Regions from separate parts of the Variovorax sp. P2_H12 genome, predicted to be linked through region 2. Evidence: riboswitches for the same ligand, from Rfam matches in the RefSeq annotation. Region 2 holds a riboswitch; the other holds the start of a gene.
What was found. A riboswitch is a leader RNA that binds a small molecule or an ion and turns the genes downstream of it on or off. The one in region 2 is predicted to bind glycine.

Region 1: another riboswitch for glycine. It lies ahead of gcvT (glycine cleavage system aminomethyltransferase GcvT); the one in region 2 lies ahead of AC1DYK_RS22535 (D-amino acid dehydrogenase).

Annotation. Positions count from the first base shown of each region.
Region 1 is NZ_JBFUFO010000025.1:35,168-50,738, reverse strand. Features, by position in the region: gene denD (D-erythronate dehydrogenase) at 1-169, shown strand, start outside; gene AC1DYK_RS19225 (TRAP transporter substrate-binding protein) at 227-1,198, shown strand; gene AC1DYK_RS19220 (TRAP transporter small permease) at 1,286-1,780, shown strand; gene AC1DYK_RS19215 (TRAP transporter large permease) at 1,777-3,054, shown strand; gene AC1DYK_RS19210 (hypothetical protein) at 3,141-3,674, shown strand; glycine riboswitch at 3,718-3,804, shown strand; glycine riboswitch at 3,823-3,937, shown strand; gene gcvT (glycine cleavage system aminomethyltransferase GcvT) at 3,986-5,149, shown strand; gene gcvH (glycine cleavage system protein GcvH) at 5,213-5,590, shown strand; gene gcvP (aminomethyl-transferring glycine dehydrogenase) at 5,616-8,528, shown strand; gene AC1DYK_RS19190 (YciI family protein) at 8,669-9,091, shown strand; gene AC1DYK_RS19185 (YciI family protein) at 9,117-9,560, shown strand; gene AC1DYK_RS19180 (DoxX family protein) at 9,572-9,979, shown strand; gene AC1DYK_RS19175 (YciI family protein) at 10,012-10,710, shown strand; gene AC1DYK_RS19170 (RNA polymerase sigma factor) at 10,721-12,013, shown strand; gene AC1DYK_RS19165 (DUF3014 domain-containing protein) at 12,026-12,907, opposite strand; gene AC1DYK_RS19160 (flavin reductase family protein) at 13,009-13,638, shown strand; gene AC1DYK_RS19155 (DUF2855 family protein) at 13,754-14,863, opposite strand; gene AC1DYK_RS19150 (TetR/AcrR family transcriptional regulator) at 14,907-15,571, shown strand, end outside.
Region 2 is NZ_JBFUFO010000029.1:126,144-131,221, forward strand. Features, by position in the region: gene AC1DYK_RS22530 (FAD-dependent oxidoreductase) at 4-1,242, shown strand; glycine riboswitch at 1,265-1,366, shown strand; glycine riboswitch at 1,367-1,486, shown strand; gene AC1DYK_RS22535 (D-amino acid dehydrogenase) at 1,576-2,892, shown strand; gene AC1DYK_RS22540 (FIST signal transduction protein) at 2,853-4,121, opposite strand; gene AC1DYK_RS22545 (PhaM family polyhydroxyalkanoate granule multifunctional regulatory protein) at 4,164-4,874, opposite strand; gene AC1DYK_RS22550 (VOC family protein) at 5,013-5,078, shown strand, end outside.

The sequences.
Region 1 (15,571 bases), on a different contig from region 2:
CCGCACGCCCGACCCGTCGATCCGGCGCATCGTGAAGACCTGGCCCGGGCACTTCGAAACCGCGCGCGCCGCTGCGCTCGGCCTGCAGGCCGACGCCAGCTTCGAGACGGTGATCCACGACTACGTCCGTGAAAATCCCGACGCAGTGAAGCTCGCGATTGCGGCATAGTCGCAGGTTGCCTTGCGGGCCTGGGTCCGCACTCTTTTCCACTCAGGAGACACCCCCATGAAATTGAGCCAACTGGCCGCAGGCCTGGTCCTCGGCTTTGGCATCGCGAGCGCGGCCCTTGCGCAGACGACGATGAAGATCAGCATCTCGACCTCGCAGAACTCGCACCAGGGCGTCGCCATCGACACCTTCGCGAAGGAAGTCGCGAAGCGCACCAATGGCCGCTACAAGGTTGAGACCTTCTACAACGGCTCGCTGGGTGGCGAGCGTGAATCCATCGAAGCGGTGCAGCTCGGCACCCAGGAGCTCGCCTTCTCGTCGACCGGCCCGGTGCCGAACTTCGTGCCCGAGACCAAGATCCTCGACGTGCCCTTCCTGTTCCGCGACAAGGCGCATGCGCGCGCGGTGCTCGACGGCCCGATCGGCCAGGACATGCTGGTCAAGTTCGACGCCAAGGGCTTCAAGGCGCTGGGCTGGGGCGAGAACGGCTTCCGCCACATGACCAACAGCAAGCGCGACGTGAAGGCGCCCGAGGACCTCAAGGGCCTGAAGATGCGCACGATGGAGAACCCGGTGCATATCGCGGCCTACAAGGGCTTCGGCATCATCACCACGCCGATGGCCTTCCCCGAGGTGTTCACCGCGCTCCAGCAGGGCACGGTCGACGGCCAGGAGAACCCGCTGCCGGTCATCATCTCGGCCAAGTTCGACCAGGTGCAGAAACACCTCACGCTGACCGGCCACGTCTACTCGCCCTGCATCTTCCTGATGAGCAAGGGCACCTTCGACAAGCTCAGCGCCGCCGACAAGCAGGCCTTCCTCGACGCCGCCAAGGAAGGCATCAAGGCCAACCGGGCCCGCGTCGACGAAGACGATGCCAAGGGCGTGGCCGACCTGCGCGCCAAGGGCATGACCGTCATCGACAACGTCGACAAGGCCAAGTTCGTAGCCGCGCTGGCGCCGGTCAACGCCGACTTCGAGAAGCAGTTCGGCAAGGCCAACCTGGACAAGATCCGCGACGTCAAGTAACCGGCCGCCGCGCGACTCCTCGCGGCCGCACGCGCCCGCACAGCCTGCGCTGGCGGGCGTTTTTTTGTCCGAACCCCTGATGCGCCCATGAAATCCGCCTTCCTCGCACTCGACCGCTGGACCACCGGCCTGGCGATGGCGATCGCCTGCTTCATGCTGGTGGTCGCCTCCGCCCTCGGCGTGTTCCAGATCGTCACCCGCTTCGTGCTCGAACAACCGGCCGAATGGTCCGAGATCCTGATCCGCATCAGCCTGATCTGGATGGTCTTCCTGGGCATCCCGACCGCCTTCCGCCAGGGCGCGATGGTCAGCGTCGACGTGCTCTACCGCTGGAGTCCGCCGAAGGTCCGCCGCGTGCTCGACTGGGTGGTGTGCCTGGCCGCACTGGCCCTGATCGCGGTCATCATCTGGTGGGGCTGGGATTACGCGCAGCGCGGCAGCGTGCAGTCGATGGCCGGCCTCGAATCGGTCTCGATGTTCTGGGCCTACCTGGCGCTGCCGGTGGGCGGGCTGTTCTGCGTGATCGGCATCATCGCCAACCTGATCGACCCGAAGCGCAACGAACTGGAAACCGCTCAATGACCCCCGTGATGATCACGACCATGGTGGTGTGCTTCGCACTCACCATCTCCGTCGCCGTTTCCATCGGCCTGGCCTCGGTGCTCGGCATCCAGGCCTCCAACGCGAACATGCTGATCTCCGTCAAGGAGATGTTCAACGCGATCAACAAGTTTCCGCTCGCCGCCATTCCCTTCTTCATCCTGGCCGGCAACCTGATGGAGACCGGCGGCATCTCGCGCCGCCTGGTCGACTTCGCCAAGAGCCTGGTGGGCGGCGTGCAGGGCGGCCTGCCCATGACCTGCGTGCTGACCTGCATGATCTTCGCCGCGGTGTCGGGCTCCTCGGTGGCGACCACCTTCGCGATCGGCGCGATCCTGATCCCGGCGCTGATCAAGCACGGCTACCCGGTGGGCTACGCCGCCGCGCTGCAGGCCACCAGCGCCGAACTCGGCGTGATCATCCCGCCCTCGATCCCGATGATCCTCTACGGCGTCAGCGCCGAGGTCTCGATCGGCGAGCTGTTCATCGCCGGCTTCGGCCCGGGCATCCTGATCAGCCTGGCCCTGATGGCCTTCGTCTACGTCTACTGCAAGTTCAAGGGACTGGGCAAGAACGACGGCGACGGCCGGCTCGGCGTCGGCACCGCCACCTGGCGCGCCGGCTGGGCGCTGCTGATGCCGGTGATCATCCTCGGCGGCATCTACGGCGGCATCTTCACGCCCACCGAGGCGTCGGCGGTGGCCGTGCTGTACGCGCTGATCGTCGGCACGCTGATCTACCGCGAGATCCGGCCGGCCGAACTCTATGCGGTGCTGCGCAAGTCGGTGGTGTCCTCGTCGGTGATCATGTTCATCATCGCCAACGCCGGGCTGTTCGCCTTCCTGATCACGCGCGCCGGCGTGCCCGACGCCATCGGCCGCTGGCTGCAGGAGGTGCTGCAGTCGCCGGCGATGTTCCTGCTCGGTGTCAATGCCGCCCTGTTCGTGATCGGCATGTTCATCGAGACCAGCGCGGCGATCATCGTGCTGGCGCCGATCCTGGCGCCGGTGGCGATGCACTTCGGCATCGATCCGGTGCACTTCGGGCTGGTCATGGTGGTGAACCTGGCGCTCGGCATGATCACGCCGCCCTTCGGCGTCAATCTGTTCGCGGCCTGCACCGTGGCGCGCATCTCGCTCGACCGCATCGTGCCGTACCTCATCCCGTTCGTGCTGGTGATCCTGGCCTGCCTGATGGTGGTCACCTACGTGCCCGGCATCTCGCTCGGCTTGCGCGACCTGGTCTACTCGAAGTAGCACCCCACCGATGCGGACGGTTTCACGAAGCCGTCACGCAAGAGGCCCATGCTGCGGCGCTCGACCACCGAACGCCGCAGCATCCCATGTTCCTCATCAAGACCGACAAGGCGCGCCATGAACTCCGCCCCGGCTGCCGCAGCCTGGGCCAGCGCGAACGCGCCCTGCTGCTGATGGCCGATGGCCAGCGGTCGGTGACCGACTTCGGCCAGCTGTTCGGCGGCCGGGACGAAGCCGGGCGTGTCGCGCTGCATCTGGTGCGCGAAGGCTACCTCCTGGATCGCGGCCCCCTGGCGCACGACCGCGTGCCGGTGCCGGCGCCGGAGCAGCAACAGCCGGCCGACCCCGCGCCGGCCGCGGCCGATGCCTTCGACGGCAAGCGCTCGCTCGCCACCACGCGCATGTTCCTTTTCGATCTGTGCGAACGCATGTTCGTGCGGCGCGATCCCCTGCTGGCCGACCGCTTTCGCGAGCTGCTGCGGGAGGCCCGCGACCGCACCGCGATGCTGGCCGTGGCGGGCGCGATGCTGGACGAAATCGAACAGGCAGCGGGCACCGAACGCGCCGAGTCGATCCGCGAGCGCATCGACCGGCTGCTGCCTTCGACGGCCGTGCACTGAAAAACGCCGGCCGGGTGGCCGCCGATTCCCTTACACTCGCCCGGTCAGGAGAGCGTCCCGCCACCATGGGACCGCCGAAGGCGCAGGTCCCTCGAAACACGGGCCCGAACGCTCAGGCAAAAGGACTGACGAAGCGCCCGTTCCCGGGCGTTTCCTTGCTGGAGAGAGGCGGTTCGTCGCGCAGTCGCGCCGGTCCGTCCACCGAAGGAGCAAACCCCGATCGTGGGGCGAATCTCTCAGGTAAAGCGGACAGCAGGGGTGGCCCATGGCTTCTCGCCATGGAACTAGACTGCCCCTTTGGAGATACGCCCTTGGCCGCCGCATCCGACGATCTGCAGAAGACCCCGCTCCACGGCCTCCACCTGGAGCTCGGCGCCCGCATGGTGCCCTTTGCCGGCTACGCGATGCCGGTGCAATACCCCGCCGGCCTGATGGCCGAGCACAAGCACACGCGCGAGGCCGCCGGCCTGTTCGACATCTCCCACATGGGACAGCTGCGCCTGGCCGGGCCCGATGCCGCCGCCGCCTTCGAGAGCCTGATGCCGGTCGACGTGATCGGCCTGGCGCCCGGCAAGCAGCGCTATGGGCTGCTGCTGAACGACGAAGGCGGCATCCTCGACGACCTGATGTTCTTCAACGAAGGCCAGGATTCGCTGTTCGTGATCGTCAACGGCGCCTGCAAGCAGGCCGACATCGCGCACATCACGGCCCGGATCGGCCAGCGCTGCCAGGTGCTGCCGATGCCCGACCACGCGCTGCTGGCGCTCCAGGGGCCGCAGGCCGCGGCCGCGTTGGCGCGCCTGTCGCCCGGCATCGAGCGCTTCGTCTTCATGACCGGCGGCACGGTGCAGATCGGCGGCATCGCGGCCTTCGTGACGCGCAGCGGCTACACCGGCGAGGACGGTTTCGAGATCTCGGTCGCCGCCCGCGACGCCGAGCCACTGGCCCGCCTGCTGCTGGCCCAGCCCGAAGTGAAGCCGATCGGCCTGGGCGCGCGCAACTCGCTGCGGCTGGAAGCCGGCCTGTGCCTCTATGGCAGCGACATCGACGCTGGCACCACGCCGGTCGAGGCCTCACTCGGCTGGGCGATCCAGAAGGTGCGGCGCACGGGCGGCGCACGCGAAGGCGGCTTCCCCGGCGCGGCCAGGGTGCTGGCGCAGCTCACCGCCGCCAACGGCGCGGCCGGCCACCTGGACCACGAGACACTCAAGCGCAAGCGGGTCGGCCTGGTGGCACTGGAACGCATTCCGGTGCGCGACGGCACGATGCTCGAATCCTTCGAGGGCGGCCTGGCCATCGGCCAGGTCACCAGCGGACTGTTGGGCCCGACCGTCGACCGGCCGGTCGCGATGGGCTACGTCGCGCTGGCCTATGCCGAGCCCGGAACACGGATCCAGGCCATCGTGCGCGGCAAGCCGGTGCCGATGGAAGTGAGCACCCTGCCCTTCGTTCCCGCGCGCTACCACCGGGGCTGAGGCCTCCCCCGATTTCTCGATTTCTCGATTTCTTCAAGCCAGACACTTTTCAAGGAGTTTTTCATGAGCCTCAAGTACACCAAGGACCACGAGTGGGTGCGGCAGGAAGCCGACGCGGCGCTGGTCACGGTCGGCATCACGGTGCATGCGCAGGACGCCCTCGGCGACGTGGTCTTCGTCGACCTGCCCGAAGTCGGCAAGAGCTTCGCCCAGGGCGATGTCGCCGGCGTGGTCGAGTCGGTCAAGGCTGCGGCCGACGTGTTCATGCCGGTGTCGGGCGAAATCACCGAGGTCAACGAGGCGCTGCGCGCCGATCCCTCGCTCGCCAACAGCGCACCAATGGATGCCGGCTGGTTCTTCAAGGTGCGCGTGAGCGACCCCGCGCAGCTCGAGCCGCTGCTCGACGAAACCGCCTACGCGAAATTCTCCGCCGACAACTGACCCCTACGCCCGACCGGACCCTTCCATGCCGACGCCCGTGCTGCCCACTTCCCCCTCGCTCAGCGAACTCCAGAACGCCGAAGAATTCATCGCGCGCCACATCGGCATCGAAGCCGAGGACGAAGTCCGCATGCTCGCCGCCGTCGGCTCGGCCACGCGAGCCGAACTGATCGACGGCATCGTGCCGCCGGCCATCCGCCGGCGCCGGCCGATGCGGCTGGCGCCGCCGATCACCGAAGCCGATGCGCTGGCCGAGCTGAAGGCGATCGCCGCCAAGAACAAGGTGGCCAGGAACTTCATCGGCCAGGGCTACTACGGCACCCACACGCCCGGCGTGATCCTGCGCAACGTGCTCGAGAACCCGGCCTGGTACACCGCCTACACGCCCTACCAGGCCGAGATCTCGCAGGGCCGCATGGAGGCGCTGGTCAATTTCCAGACCATGGTCTGCGACCTCACGGGCATGGCGATCGCCAACGCCTCGATGCTCGACGAGGCCACCGCGGCGGCCGAGGCGATGACGCTGGCCCGGCGCAGCGTCAAGAGCAAGAGCAACGTGTTCCTGGTGTCGGGCGACTGCCATCCGCAGACCATCGAGGTGATCCGCACGCGCGCCGCGCCGCTGGGCATCGAGGTCAAGGTCAGCACCGCCTCCGAGACGCTGCCGCACCTGATGGCCAGCGGCGGCTTCTTCGGCGCGCTCGCGCAATACCCGGCCACCACCGGCCAGGTGCACGACCTGCGCCCGCTGGCCGGCCACGCGCACCAGTGCGAGGCCGCCTTCTGCGTCGCGGCCGACCTGCTGGCGCTGACGCTGCTGGCGCCGCCGGGCGAATGGGATGCGGACATCGTCTGCGGCACCACCCAGCGCTTCGGCATGCCGATGTGCAACGGCGGCCCGCATGCGGCCTACCTGGCCTGCCGCGACGAATTCAAGCGCTCGCTGCCCGGGCGGCTGGTGGGCGTCAGCGTCGACGCGCACGGCCAGCCGGCCTACCGGCTGGCGCTGCAGACGCGCGAGCAGCACATCCGGCGCGAGAAGGCGACCTCGAACATCTGCACCGCGCAGGTGCTGCCCGCGGTGGTGGCGAGCATGTACGCCGTCTACCATGGACCCGAAGGCCTGCGCCGCATCGCGCAGCGCGTCGCCCTGCTGACCGCGGTGCTGGCGCAGGGCCTCGAACAACTGGGCCGCGAGCTGGTCAACGGCACCGCCTTCGACTCGCTCACGATCCGCACCGGCGACGACACGCAGGCGATCAACGAACGCGCACAGGCCGCCGGCATCAACCTGCGCCACCGCCTGCAGCACCACCTGGGCGTCTCGCTCGACGAGACCACCACGCGGGCCGACGTCGTGACGCTGTGGGGTCTGTTCGCGCCGGCCGGCACGCCGGCGCCCGACTTCGACGCCATCGCCGCCACGGCGGCGCCGCGCCTGCCCGAGGACTTGCGCCGCACGAGCGCCTTCCTGACGCACCCGGTGTTCAACACCCACAAGAGCGAAACCGCGATGCTGCGCTACATCCGCAGCCTGAGCGACAAGGACCTCGCGCTCGACCGCAGCATGATCCCGCTGGGCAGCTGCACCATGAAGCTCAACGCGACCAGCGAGATGATCCCGATCACCTGGCCCGAGTTCGCCGACATCCACCCGTTCGCGCCGCCCGAGCAGATGCTGGGCTATGCGCAGCTCGACGCCCAGCTGCGCGCCTGGCTCTGCGAAGCGACCGGCTACGCGGGCATCAGCCTGCAGCCCAACGCCGGTTCGCAGGGCGAATACGCGGGCCTGCTCGCGATCAAGGCCTTCCATGAGGCGAAGGGCGAAGCGCACCGCGACGTCTGCCTGATCCCGTCGTCCGCGCACGGCACCAATCCGGCCAGCGCCCAGATGGTGGGCATGCAGGTGGTGGTGACGGCCTGCGACGCCGACGGCAATGTCGACATCGACGATCTGAAGCGCGCCTGCGAGAAACATGGCGACAAGCTGGCCGCGGTGATGATCACCTACCCCAGCACCCACGGCGTGTTCGAGACCCGCGTCAAGGAGCTCTGCGAGATCGTGCACGCGCACGGCGGCCGAGTGTACGTCGACGGCGCCAACATGAACGCGCTGGTCGGCGTGGCCGCCCCGGGCGAGTTCGGCGGCGACGTCAGCCACCTGAACCTGCACAAGACCTTCTGCATCCCGCACGGCGGCGGCGGCCCCGGCGTCGGGCCGGTGTGCGTGGTGGAAGACCTGGTGCCCTACCTGCCGGGCCACGTCACCGGCGGGCTGGCGTCGAACGGCGCGGTCGGCGCGGTCTCCGCCGCGCCGCTGGGCAATGCGGCGGTGCTGCCGATCAGCTGGATGTACTGCCGCATGATGGGCGCCAAGGGCCTGCAGGCGGCGACCGAGACCGCGATCCTCAGCGCCAACTACATCAGCGCGCGGCTCAAGGACCACTACCCGACGCTGTACGCGAGCCCGAACGGCCACGTGGCGCACGAGTGCATCCTCGACCTGCGCCCGCTCAAGGAGGCCAGCGGCGTGAGTGCCGAGGACGTCGCCAAGCGACTCATCGACTACGGCTTCCATGCGCCGACGCTGAGTTTCCCGGTGCCCGGCACGCTGATGGTGGAGCCGACCGAAAGCGAGCCGCTGGCCGAGCTCGACCGCTTCATCGACGCCATGATCGCGATCCGGGGCGAGATCCGCCGCGTCGAGGAAGGCATCTGGCCCAAGGACGACAACCCGCTGCGCAACGCCCCCCACACCGCCGCCAGCCTGCTCGGCAGCGAATGGACGCGGCCCTACTCGCGGGAGCTCGGCGCCTTCCCGCTGGACAGCCTCCGGCAGGCCAAGTACTGGCCGCCGATCGGCCGGGTCGACAACGTCTACGGCGACCGCAACCTGTTCTGCAGCTGCGTGCCGCTGGATGCGTACGCCAAGGCCTGACGACTTAGCAACATTTTTTTACAATTGACGGCCCCTCCGGCTGTCGATTTCACGTTCGCTGCTTCGACGTCCAATCAGAGCCCCGGAATTGCCCGGTCGATTCCGACCGGCGCCGGCCTCGAAACCGAAGGAGCAACGACATGCGATTCATGGTGATCGTCAAGGCCAGCAAAGACTCGGAAGCCGGCGTGATGCCGAGCGAACAGCTGCTGACCGACATGGGCAACTACAACGAGGCGCTGGTCAAGGCCGGCGTGCTGCTCGCGATGGAAGGCCTCCATCCCAGCGCCAAGGGCGCCCGCATGCGCTTCTCCGGCAAGGACCGGACCGTGGTCGACGGCCCCTTCAGCGAGACCAAGGAGCTGATCGCCGGCTTCTGGCTGTGGCAGGTGCGCTCGAAGGAGGAAGCGCTCGAATGGCTGCGCCGCGCGCCCTTCGACGATGGCACCGAGCTCGAGCTGCGCCAGGTGTTCGAGCTGGACGACTTCGGCGCCGAGCTCACGCCGGAGCTGCGCGCGCAGGAACAGCGGGTGCTCGCCGAAGTCGCCTCCAAGCGCGCCTGAACGGACGCCGGAAGGAGACACGACCATGAAATTCATGATCATTCGCAAGGCCGACCCCGAGACCGAGGCCGGCGCGATGCCGACCCAGCAGCTGGTCGCCGACATGATGAAGTACAACGAGCAGATGATCGCCGCGGGCGTGATGCTCGACGGCATGGGCCTGAAGCCCAGCGCCACGGGCGCCCGCATCCAGTTCAAGGGCGGCAGGCCGACCGTGATCGACGGCCCCTTCGCCGAGACCAAGGAACTGGTCGCAGGCTTCACCTTGATCCAGGTGAAGTCGAGGGAGGAAGCGCTCGAATGGGTCAAGCGCTGGCCGCCGATCGACGGCCACGGCAACGTCGCACTGGAGCTGCGCCAGGTCTACGAGGCGGAAGATTTCGGCGCCGAGTTCACGCCCGAGATCCGCAAGCAGGAAGAGAACCTGCGCGAGCGCGCCGCGGCCCGGCAAGTGGCCGGCACGGCCTGAGGAGCACTCGCATGCAAGCCATCCTTCCGACCGCGCCCGCCTCGGGCGCCGCCCTCTGGACCGGCCGCATCCTGAGCGGCCTGGTCGTCGCGTTCCTGCTGTTCGACGGCGCCATCAAGGTGGTCGAGATGGACGTGGTCAAGCAGAGCCTGGCCGAACTCGGCTATCCGGCGGACATCGCCTTCGGCCTCGGCGTGCTGACGCTCGCCATCGGCGTGCTCTACGCCATCCCGCGCAGCTCGGTGCTCGGCGCCATCCTGCTGACGGGCCTGCTCGGCGGCGCCATGGCGACCCACCTGCGCGTGGGCAGTCCGGTCTTCAGCCACCTGCTGTTCGGGCTCTACCTCGGACTCATGGCCTGGGGCGGCCTCTTCCTGCGCGACGAGCGGTTGCGCGCCATGCTCCCGCTGCGGCGCTGAGCGCACAACGCTATCCTTGCGGGATGAGATTCGTGATCCTCCGCAAGGCCGACCGGCGCACCGAGACCGGCCTCGACACCGACGAGACGCTGCCGGTGGCCCCGGCGCTCCCCCATGCCGCGCTGCAGGCCAGCTCGCACGGCGTCCGCCTGCACTTCTCGGCGGACGGCCCGCAGCTGGTGCCGGGGCCGTTCGAGCACACCGAAGACCTGGTGGCGGGCTTCGGCTTCTTCGAGGCCGACTCGCTGCAGGCTGCCACCGATCAGCTCGCCCGCTGGGTGCCGGGCCCCGAGGCCGCGCCCGTGCTCGAGATTCGCGAGTCGGGCTGCCCCGGCGGCCTGCCGGGGATCCACTCGTCGGCCGCGCAGCAAGATCCGGATCCGCGTTTCATGGTGATGCTGCTGTCCGACGCCCAGCTGGAGGCCGACGCGCCCACCGCCCCCGAACGGCTCGATGCGATGGCCCGGCGCAATGACCAGAGCGTCGCAGCCGGCGTGCTGCTGGCGGGCGAAGGCCTGAAGTCGACCGCCAAGGGCGCCCGCCTGAAGTTCGGCGGCGGCAAGCCGCGCGTGGTCGACGGTCCCTTCGCCGAAGCGAAGGAGCTGATCGCGGGCTTCTGGCTGATCCGTGCCCGGTCGATGGATGAAGCGATCGAATGGGCGAGTCGCTACCCCTACGCGCCGGTGCATCCCGTGGTCGAGATCCGCCCCGTGCGCGAGATGTCGCGATAGGCGCTCCCGGATGAACGTCGCCGAGACGCATCGCGCGATCAACGCGGTCTGGCGCATCGAGTCGGCCCGGATCATCGGCGCGCTCGCCAGGATGGTGCGCGACGTCGGCGTGGCCGAGGAGCTGGCGCAGGACGCGCTGGTCGCGGCCCTCGAACAATGGCCGCGCGAGGGCATCCCGGACAATCCGGGCGCCTGGCTCACCGCCGCGGCCAAGCGCCGCGCGATCGACCTGCTGCGCAAGCGCACGCTGCATGCGAACAAGGAAGGGGAAATCGGCCGCGAACTCGACGCCCAACATGCGATCGCCGCCGCCGACTTCGCCGAAGCGGTGGACGCCGCGCTCGACGACGAGGTGGGCGACGACCTGCTGCGCCTGGTGTTCACGGCCTGCCATCCGGTGCTTTCGCCCGAGGCGCGGGTCGCCCTGACCCTGCGCCTGCTGGGCGGCCTGACCACCGACGAGATCGCGCGCTCCTTCCTGGTGCCGGAAGCGACGATCGCGCAGCGCATCGTGCGCGCCAAGCGAACGCTGGCCGCCGCGCGGGTGCCCTTCGAGGCGCCGCGCGCGCACGAGCTGGCCGCGCGCCTTGCGTCGGTGCTCGAGGTCATCTACTTGGTGTTCAACGAGGGCTATTCGGCCACTGCCGGCGAGGACTGGATGCGTCCGGCGCTGTGCGAGGAAGCGCTTCGGCTCGGGCGCATCCTGGCCGAGCTGGTCGCCGAGGAACCCGAGGTTCATGGCCTGGTCGCGCTGATGGAGATCCAGGCCTCGCGCGCGGCCGCGCGCATCGACGCCGACGGCGAACCGGTGCTGCTGCTCGAACAGAACCGCGCGCGCTGGGACCAGATGCTGATCCGGCGCGGCCTCGCCGCCCTGGAGCGTGCCGAGAAGCTCGGCGGCACCCTGGGGCCCTATGCCCTGCAGGCCGCCATCGCCGCCTGCCACGCACGCGCGCGCAATGCGGCGCAAACCGACTGGACGCGCATCGCCGCGCTCTACGAGGCACTGGCCCAGCTCGCGCCCTCGCCGATCGTCGAACTGAACCGGGCCGTGGCGCTGTCGATGGCCTTCGGCCCGGCGGTGGGCCTCGAACTCGTCGATGCACTGCGCTCGGAGCCGCAGCTGCAGGGCTACCACCTGCTGCCGAGCGTGCGCGGCGACCTGCTCGCCAAGCTGGGCCGAAAGGCCGAGGCCCGCGAGGAGTTCAAGCGGGCGGCGGAACTCACGCGCAACGCACGCGAGCGCAAGCTGCTGCTGATGCGCGCGCTGGCCTGTTCCGGCGGCCCCGCGAGCGCCGGTTGATCGGCCCTCGCGCTATTTCTTCGCCACCGCGCCGGTCGCGAGTTGGACGCGCAACTCCTTCAGCCGGGCCTTCAACCGGCGCTCGTTGACCGGGCCCATGCGCACCAGCATCTTCTGGCCGGCCGAGAGCGCTTCCAGCTGGGGGTCGACGAACTCATAGCTGATCCAGGGACGTTGCGGCGCCATCTCGCCTTTCACTTCGGTGAGCTTCACCTGCACCGGACCGGCGGGTTCGGGCGCCTGCAGCAGATGGTCGATCACGGCCACCAGGCGGTCGTTGAAATACTTGCCCGGATAGCCCAGCTCTTCGTAGGCCTGCTGGAACAGCGGATAGAGCCTGGCATAGAGCGCCACCGCCCGGGCCGTGTCCACCGACTCGACGAACAGCACGAACGGCGTGTAGCGGCTGGCGTTGTCCGCGCCGATGGTCTTCAGGCCGCCCGCGCCCTGCACCTCGAAGGACTTGGGCGCCCGTTGTGCCGGCCACATGCGCGCAGGCGCCTGCGCCCGCGGCAGGTTGTCCACGGTGGCGACGAAGCGGCGCACGAAGCCACCGGCTTCGAGGAAGGTGCCGACCGCTTTCTTCCCGAGCAGTTCATTGAGCGCCGCGGTGACGCGGCCATCGGCGTCGTTCAGCGCGGGCAGCGCGGCCTCGGGCTCGGCCAGTGCATCGACCGGATTCTGCGGGCCGACCGCCACCGCAGGGGGCGTGTCGGCCGGTGCGGCCGAAGGCGGCGGCGCGCTGGCGACGGGCGGTGCCGGTGGCGCTTCCTTCTGCAGCGACCAGCGCCACCAGCCGAAGGCGGCCGCGAGGATCACGGCAACGACAATCACCAGGGTCCACACCGAAGACTCGCGTGCTGGCCTGAATTCTGCTGGGTCCCGTTCGGGCATGGTGGAATCCTCTTTTCTCAAATGCGGGCAATACGTGCGGTCCATTGGAAACCACGCGGGCACTTCCTGCCGTAACGCTCTGTGAGCGTCAAGGAATCCGAATGAACATCGACTTTTCCACTCTGACCGAGTATCAGCGGTACAAGCTGATGGCGAGCCTGATCGTGCCACGGCCGATCGCGCTGGTCACCACGCTCGGCGAAGACGGCATCGTCAATGCCGCCCCCTTCAGCATGTTCAACATGCTCGGCGAAGAACCGCCGATCGTGATGATCAGCGTCAACCGGCTGCAGGACGGCGTGCTCAAGGACACCGCGGCCAACATCGTGCGCACCGGCGAATTCGTGATCCACCTGGCCGACGAGGACATCGCCGAGCAGATGCACCGCTGCGGCGAGCGCCATCCGCCGCACGTGAGCGAGCTCGATGTGGTCGGCTTCACCGCGCTGCCCAGCGAAGCGGTCAAGCCACCGCGCATCGCCGAGGCCCCGGTCGCCTTCGAATGCACACTCTGGGAAACGCTCGAAACCGAAAGCCGGCAGATCTTCATCGGCCAGGTGCGCTGGATGCACGCGCGCGACGAGCTGATCGACACCGAAACCTGGCGCGTGCGCCTGCAGCACTACTTCCCGGTCGGGCGCTTCGGCGCGAGCTTCTATGTGAAGACGCGCGAGCGCTATGCGCTCGCGGCGCAGAACGGGGCGCGAAGCACGCCGATCGACGAGATGTAGCGTGGGGGCGCAGGCCGGGGGAGCGTGGGCGCTCAAGCCGGCGCCGGGCCGCCCCAAGGCGGCTTGCGGCCCCCTCGGGGGGCAGCGACCACACGCAGTGAGGGAGCGTGGGGGCTCAGTCCAGCCGGACGACGTGCGCGCTGCGCGGATCGACACGGCCATCATGCAGATCGGCGACCACCTGCTGCGCGGCTTCGAAGCCCCGGCTTTCCGCCAGCGTCATCCAGCGACTGCCCGGTCGGCTGAGTTCGGCGATGAAGCGGCCCTGCGCCTCGTTGAAGCGCCGGTTCACCTCCTGCGGACCCCAGTCTGCGTTGCGCTTGCGGATCTGCACCGGCGCGAAATACAACAAGGGCTTGGGCCCCGGCAGCGGCGTTTCGACGAGGAAGGCGGTCTTCTGCGCCGAGCCGGCGTAGCAGTCGTAGACCAGCGCCGCGCCGAAATGGTGGTGGATGGTGGCGCGCAGATCGTCATCGCCCGAGAAGTCGACGTAGAGCGTCGGCACACTGGCGGGCAACAAGGTGGCGCTCGCATAGGGCAGAACCTGGTCGTAGCAGCGCAGGTTCTCGACGAAGCCGCGGTTGCGCTCCGAGGTCAGCGCGATCAGGCTCGGCCCCTCGCGCTGTCCGAGGCAGAAGGCGGTGCCGTAGGCCGTCTTGCTCGACGCACTGGAGACGACCACCTGCGTGGCGCCGAAGAAGGCGTTGTCCTCCAGGAAATCCGCCAGCATGAACGAGGTGATGAAGAGCGGACGCACCAGCATCTGGTAGTTCTCGAGCGCCTGCGCATAGCCGGCGTCGTGGCTGCAGCGCATGTACTGGTTGTAGGCCGAGACCAGCTCGCTGCGGTGCGGCGCCCCGTCGTAGAAGCCGCGCTCGGTCACGCGCACCGGTGTCATGCGCAAGTGGCTGGCGATCGGGAAGTAGCCGTAGAAGCGTTCTCCGACCTCGACGCCTTCGACCGTGGATGCGACCACATCGGCGAAGCCCCAGGCCGGCATATGGCCCCAGTCCTGGTCGCCGGTCGGGAAGAACGACCAGTACTTCATCATCGCGTCGCCGAAGGCCGCGTAGGTGATGTTGTTGGTGGTCAGCGCAAAGCGGTCGATGCGCAGCAGCACCTCGCCGGCGGCCAGCGCGCCGGGGTCCTGCGCGCTGCGAAGGCGCGTGGTGCCCAGCGCGTCCTTGCGGGTCTCGAGACGGGTTAAAGTGAAAGCGTCGCTCATGTCTTGTCCCAGGTGATTCGGGGGTCGACCCCCTTGCCAAAAAATGTACCGCCGCACATCCACCAGCGGGTTCGGAAAGCAGCAGGAGGCCGCCGCGCCCCGCTCCAAGCCGCTGAAACGCCCGACGCAGGCCCGCGGCAAGTTCACCGTGCAGGCCATCTACGACGCATTTGTTCGGATATGGAATGCCGAGGGCTGGGACGGCGTGACGACCCGCGCCGTGGCCCTCGAAACCGGCATTGCCGTCGGCACGCTGTACGACTACTTTCCGGACAAGGAGGCGCTGCTCTCGGGCTACGTGCGCCATTGCATCGAGGCCTTGCTGCGGCGGCTCGACACCGACGTCGTCGCACCGCCGGCCACGGAACTGCCGGCGCGGGAGCGCGTGAAGCGGCTGGTCCGGATCACGTGCGACACCCGGCTCGAAGGGCTGCCGGCCTTCGACCGCGGCATGCTGCAGCTGGAGCACCGCGTGGCCGAGCCCAAGCACCATCAACGGGTGTATGACGAACTGGCGATCCGGTGGCGCGAGGCCTTCGCGGCCTGCACCGACCTGCCGCGGCCACCGCCGCCGGCGACGATCCAGGCCTTGCTGACCGCGGCCTGGGGCGGACGGCGCTATCGCCTTCTGCTGCGGCCCGATCCACCGGACGACGCCGGCTGGGTCGCCGAGATGGAGGCGATCGTGCTGCACCGCATCGCGCTGGC
Region 2 (5,078 bases):
GACATGCGCGTGGTTGTACTTGGCGCCGGCTTGCTCGGCGTGACTTCGGCCTATTACCTTCAGCAGCTCGGTCATGAAGTGACCGTGGTCGACCGGCACGCGACGCCGGCGGCCAAGGCGCGCGGCCTGGCCGCGGTCGGTGCACATTCGCCCGCAGTGCGGCCCGGACTCGCAGCGCCCCGGACCGCACAACGCTGGACCAAGATGTGCGGCCGCATGCGCCGCCGGCTGGCCGGCCTGATCAACCAGGCCATGGGCACGCCGCCGCCGAAACGCGATCCTCTCGACCATCTCGTGCGCCTGGCCGCCTACAGCCGCAAGAGCGCGCGGGCGCTGCGCGACGAAGATGGCGTGCCGCAGGGCCCGCGGACGGCCGGCCTCCTGAACCTCTTCACCGACCCCGAGGCCTTCCGCGTGCGGACGGCCCGGGCAAGCCATTGGACGGGGCTCGGCTGCGAGGAGCGGCTGCTGTCGGCCGACGAAGCGATCGGCATGGAGCCGGCGCTGAAGGCGATCCGCGGCAAGCTGGCCGGGGCGACCCATGCACTCGAGGATCCGGCGCGCGATCCGACGCAATTCGCGGCCAGCCTGGTGTTCCTGTGCCGTGCGGCGGGCGTGCGCTTCATGACCCGGCACACGGTGGTCTCGCTCAAGGAGCGCGACGGCCGCCTCGACCACGTCGAACTGCTCGATGCCGCCGGCCAGCCCGCCACGCTGCGCGCCCAGGCCTACGTGCTGGCGCTGGGGGCCTCGAGCGTGCCGCACGCCGAGGACCTGGGCATCGACATGCCGCTGCGCTTCCTGCGCGAGTACATCGTCACCATGCCGATCCTGGACCCGGCGAAGGCGCCGCGCATCGCGCTGCGCGACCGGCAAGGCAAGCTGCGCATCACGCGCGTCGAAACGGCGGCCGGCGAGCAGTTGCGGATTCAGGCCGTCGTGCAGGCCGGGCTCGACGAGACGGCCGAGCCCGACTCGGACCGCTTCCAGGCGATCGTGCGCCGCACCGAGATGCTGCTGCCCGGCGTCGCCGACGCCAAGCAGGCCCGTTTCGAGACCGCCATGCATGCGGTCAGCACCAACCGGCTGCCGATGATCGGCAAGACGCGCTTGCCCAACCTGTTCCTGAATACCGCGCCCGGCACCAGAACCTGGATCCATGCCTGCGGCGCGGGCAAGTCGATCGCGCGCATCGTCAGCGGCCTGCGGCCCGAGCTCGATTTCGCCTTCCGGCGCCCCTAGGCCGGCGCTGCGCCGCTACAATCCGCACTCTGCAGGAGAGCGGGCCCACGGGCCCCACCGAAGGCGCAAACTCCCATAAACGCTCAGGTCGGCTCACAAGATGAGCCTGTACTGCAGTTCACTGTCAAAGCCGTCTGGAGAGCCATCACGCCGCTTGCATGCGCGCGCGTGGTGCACCGAAGGAGCAAACCCGCTGCGGGCGCAGCGGGTGAATCTCTCAGGTACCGAGGACAGGGGGAGCGGCAACTTGGACTCTCGGTCCGGTTGCTTTCGTTGTCGACAGCATTCCGTCTCCGTTGCGTTCAAGCGCTGCAACCTTCAAGGGTTCTCGATATGCGCGTGATCGTTCTTGGCGCCGGCCTGCTCGGCGTGACTTCGGCTTACTACCTCCAGCAACTCGGCCACGAAGTGACCGTGATCGACCGCCAGGCCACGCCGGCGGCGGAAACCAGCTTCGCCAATGGCGGCCAGATCTCGGTCAGCCATGCCGAGCCCTGGGCCAACCCGGGGGCGCCGCTCAAGGTGCTGCAATGGCTCGGCAAGGAAGATGCGCCCTTGCTGTTCCGCATCCGCGCCGACATGCGCCAGTGGCTCTGGGGGTTGCAGTTCCTGCGCGAATGCACGCCGGCGCGCACCCGCCACAACATCGAGCAGATCGTGCGCCTGGGCACCTACAGCCGCGACACCCTGCAGCAGTTGCGGCGCGACACCGGCCTGGACTACGACCAGCGCACCCAGGGCATCCTGCACTTCTACACGACGCAGAAAGAGTTCGATGCGGCGCTGAAGCCGGCCGAGCAGATGCGCGCGCTCGGCTGCGACCGGCGGGTGATCTCGGCCGACGAGGCGGTGAAGCTCGAGCCCGCGCTCTCCCACATCCGTGCGCAGCTCGCCGGCGCCACCTACACCGCGGAGGACGAATCGGGCGACGCCAACCGCTTCGCGCGAGAGCTGGTCAAGCTGGCCGAGGCGGCCGGCGTGCGCTTCCTCATGAGCCACACCGTGACCGCGCTGCGCGAAGCCGGCGGCAGCATCGACCACGTCGAGGCGACCGACAGCGAGGGCCGCTTCCAGCGTATCCGCGGCGATGCCTTCGTGCTGGCGATGGGCTCGCTGAGCCCGCTCTACGCGGCGCCGCTCGGAATCCGCCTGCCGATCTACCCGGCCAAGGGCTATTCGGTCACGATGCCGGTCAAGGATGCCTCGAAGGCCCATCAGGTCTCGTTGACGGACGACGAGTTCAAGCTGGTGTTCTCGCGCTACACCTCGGCCACCGGCGACCGGCTGCGCATCGCCGGCACGGCCGAGCTCAACGGCTACGACCGCGACCTGAACCGGGTCCGCTGCGAGGCCATCGTGCGGCGCGTGGAGCAGCTGTTCCCGGGCGCCGGCAACGCGGCCGAGGCCCAGTTCTGGACCGGGCTGCGCCCGGCGACACCGAGCAACGTGCCGCTGATCGGGGCGACGAAGCTGCCGAACCTGTTCCTGAACACGGGCCACGGCACGCTGGGCTGGACCCATGCCTGCGGGTCGGGCAAGTCGATCGCGCGCATCGTGAGCGGACTCGCACCCGAGGTCGACTTCGCCTTCACCGGGCTGCGCGCCGGCCTTCAGTCGTCGTTGGTGAAGACCGTCAGCACGCCGGTGTAGCCGTACAGGTGGTTGCGGGCGATCTCGCCGGCGGCGAAGAAGCCGACCAGCGGGACATCGCCCAGAGCATGCCGCACGATCTGCAGCTCGGCGCCGGGGGCGCCGAAATGCGGTCCGCCGCGGCCCGAGCAGCTCACATAGATGGCGCCCGCGATGCGGCGTGCCGGATGCGGCGCGGCCTCGGCCTCGCCGGCCGCGACCGCGCGTGCGGTCGCCAGCGTCTGCTCCTGCGGTTCGAGCTCCTCGCGGATCTCGGCGCAGACGCGCATCAGGTCGGCGCGCGCCGCCTGCGCGTTGCGGCGGCAGAAGCTCATGCGCATGCCGGCTTCGGCAACATCGGCGATCGCCACGCCGCGACGTGTCGGATCCAGCCCGATGATGTGGCGCACCCGCACGTCGGCGCCCAGGTCGCCGGTGCGCCGGACGCCGTCGCTGCCGGCCTCGGCCAGGCCGACCAGGGTCGCGCGCACAGCGTCGATCGCCTGCTCGGGTGCATCGAGCGACACCCGCAGGTCGGCCAGCAATACGTCGAGCGCGGGCTCGCCGTCGAGCTCCAGCAGCAGATTGCCGTCGGCCTTGGTGATCTCGCGCTCGCGCGAGACCGGCTGGCAGCCTTGGGTCACACGCGACACCAGCCGCACACCCTCGCCGAACACCACGCCCGAGAGGCCGCCCGAGAACACGCCGCCGACCGCGCCGTGGCCACGGATGTTGCCGTTGCCGCCGATCGCGAATTGCAGCGAGCCGACACGGCCGGATGACAGGCCGCCGAACAGGTAGCCGGTGTCGGTGCGCTCCGCCATCTCGGCGATCAGTTCGCCCAACTCGGGCGTGCGCGGGTCGGCGTGCACCAGCGCGGTATGGGCCGCGAAGCCGCTCATTTCCGAGCTGGCGAGCGGCGCCACGCCGGAGAACACGCGGTATTGGTCGCTCGGCAACTCGCACAGCATCACGCTGAGGGCCGGCTCGTCGAAATACTCGGCGTTGTTGGCCGCCACACCGACCCCCACGGTGCCGGTCCAGTCGGTGATCTCGGGCAGTTCGGCACCCAGGTGATCGAGGATCTCCTGGGCGTCTTCCCCGTAGTGGTCGGTGATGTAGAGCAGGCCCAGGGTCGGCGAGCGCGCATAGTCGGGCAGCGCCATCTGCGCCCGCAACTGGGCCAGCACCAGGCCGGCGGCCATGCGCCATTGCGGGTGGGTGGCATGCCCGGAAGGAAACAGCTTCATGGGCTCGGCTTTCTTTTCTCTCTCGGAGGCGAGGAATCGGCGTCAGCGCGCACGCTTGCGCGCCGGCGCCGGGCGTTTGGCAGCCGCCGCACCGCCGCGGGGCGGCGCCGGAGCCTTCTTTCGGGCGGCGGCCGGCCTGGCGGCGCTCTTGGCCGGGGTCGAACGCGCGCCCGAACCGGCCGCGTCGGCCAGCGGCTGCGCCATGGCCGGCACCGTGAGCTGCGAGGCGTCCTGCAGGGCCGAACTGGCGATCTGCTGGAACTGCTGCGTGAGGGCACCCCACCATTGCAGTGGGTCGACGACCCCGGCCCCATCCGCCGCGGCCGCGGCAGGCGTCGGCGCCGGTGCCTCTTCGGCTTCCGGCGCCGCCTCGGGCGCGGGTGCCGCGGCCGGCGCCGCGGTCCGGAACGCAGGTGCCGGTGCGGGCGCTGCCGGCCGCGTGAAGGCGCTCGCGAGGTCTTCCATGCGCACGTTCATGCCGCGCAAGGTCGACAGCGTCATCTTCTGCACCTCGAGCGCCTGGATCGTCGCCTTGAGCGCATGGCCATTCTGCTCGAGCCAGTACTGAACGGTCTTGAGCTCCTGGATGCGCTTGTCGACCTCCTCGACGCTCAGCGTCGGCGCCACCCAGTTCGACAGGCTCGGCAGCCCTGGCACGGCGCTGGGCGTGGTGCTCCCGCCAGCCAGGTTCTTCAGGAAGTCGAAACCCGGAACGAACTGACTGAAGGCGAAAGGCTTGCTGGCGTCGCTCATGGGGGGTGCTCCGGAAGTGTGTTTCTTGTGCAGGCAGCTTACTCCAAGCGTCCACGCTTTTGGGCTTGCCGATGGCATCAGGGACTCGCCATCGAGGCCCGGCTTGTGGACAATGACCGACCCGACACAGAAAGTCACATGTCCATCTTCCACCTCGCCTTCCACGTGCGCGACCTCGACGAAGCCGGGCGCTTCTACGGCGGC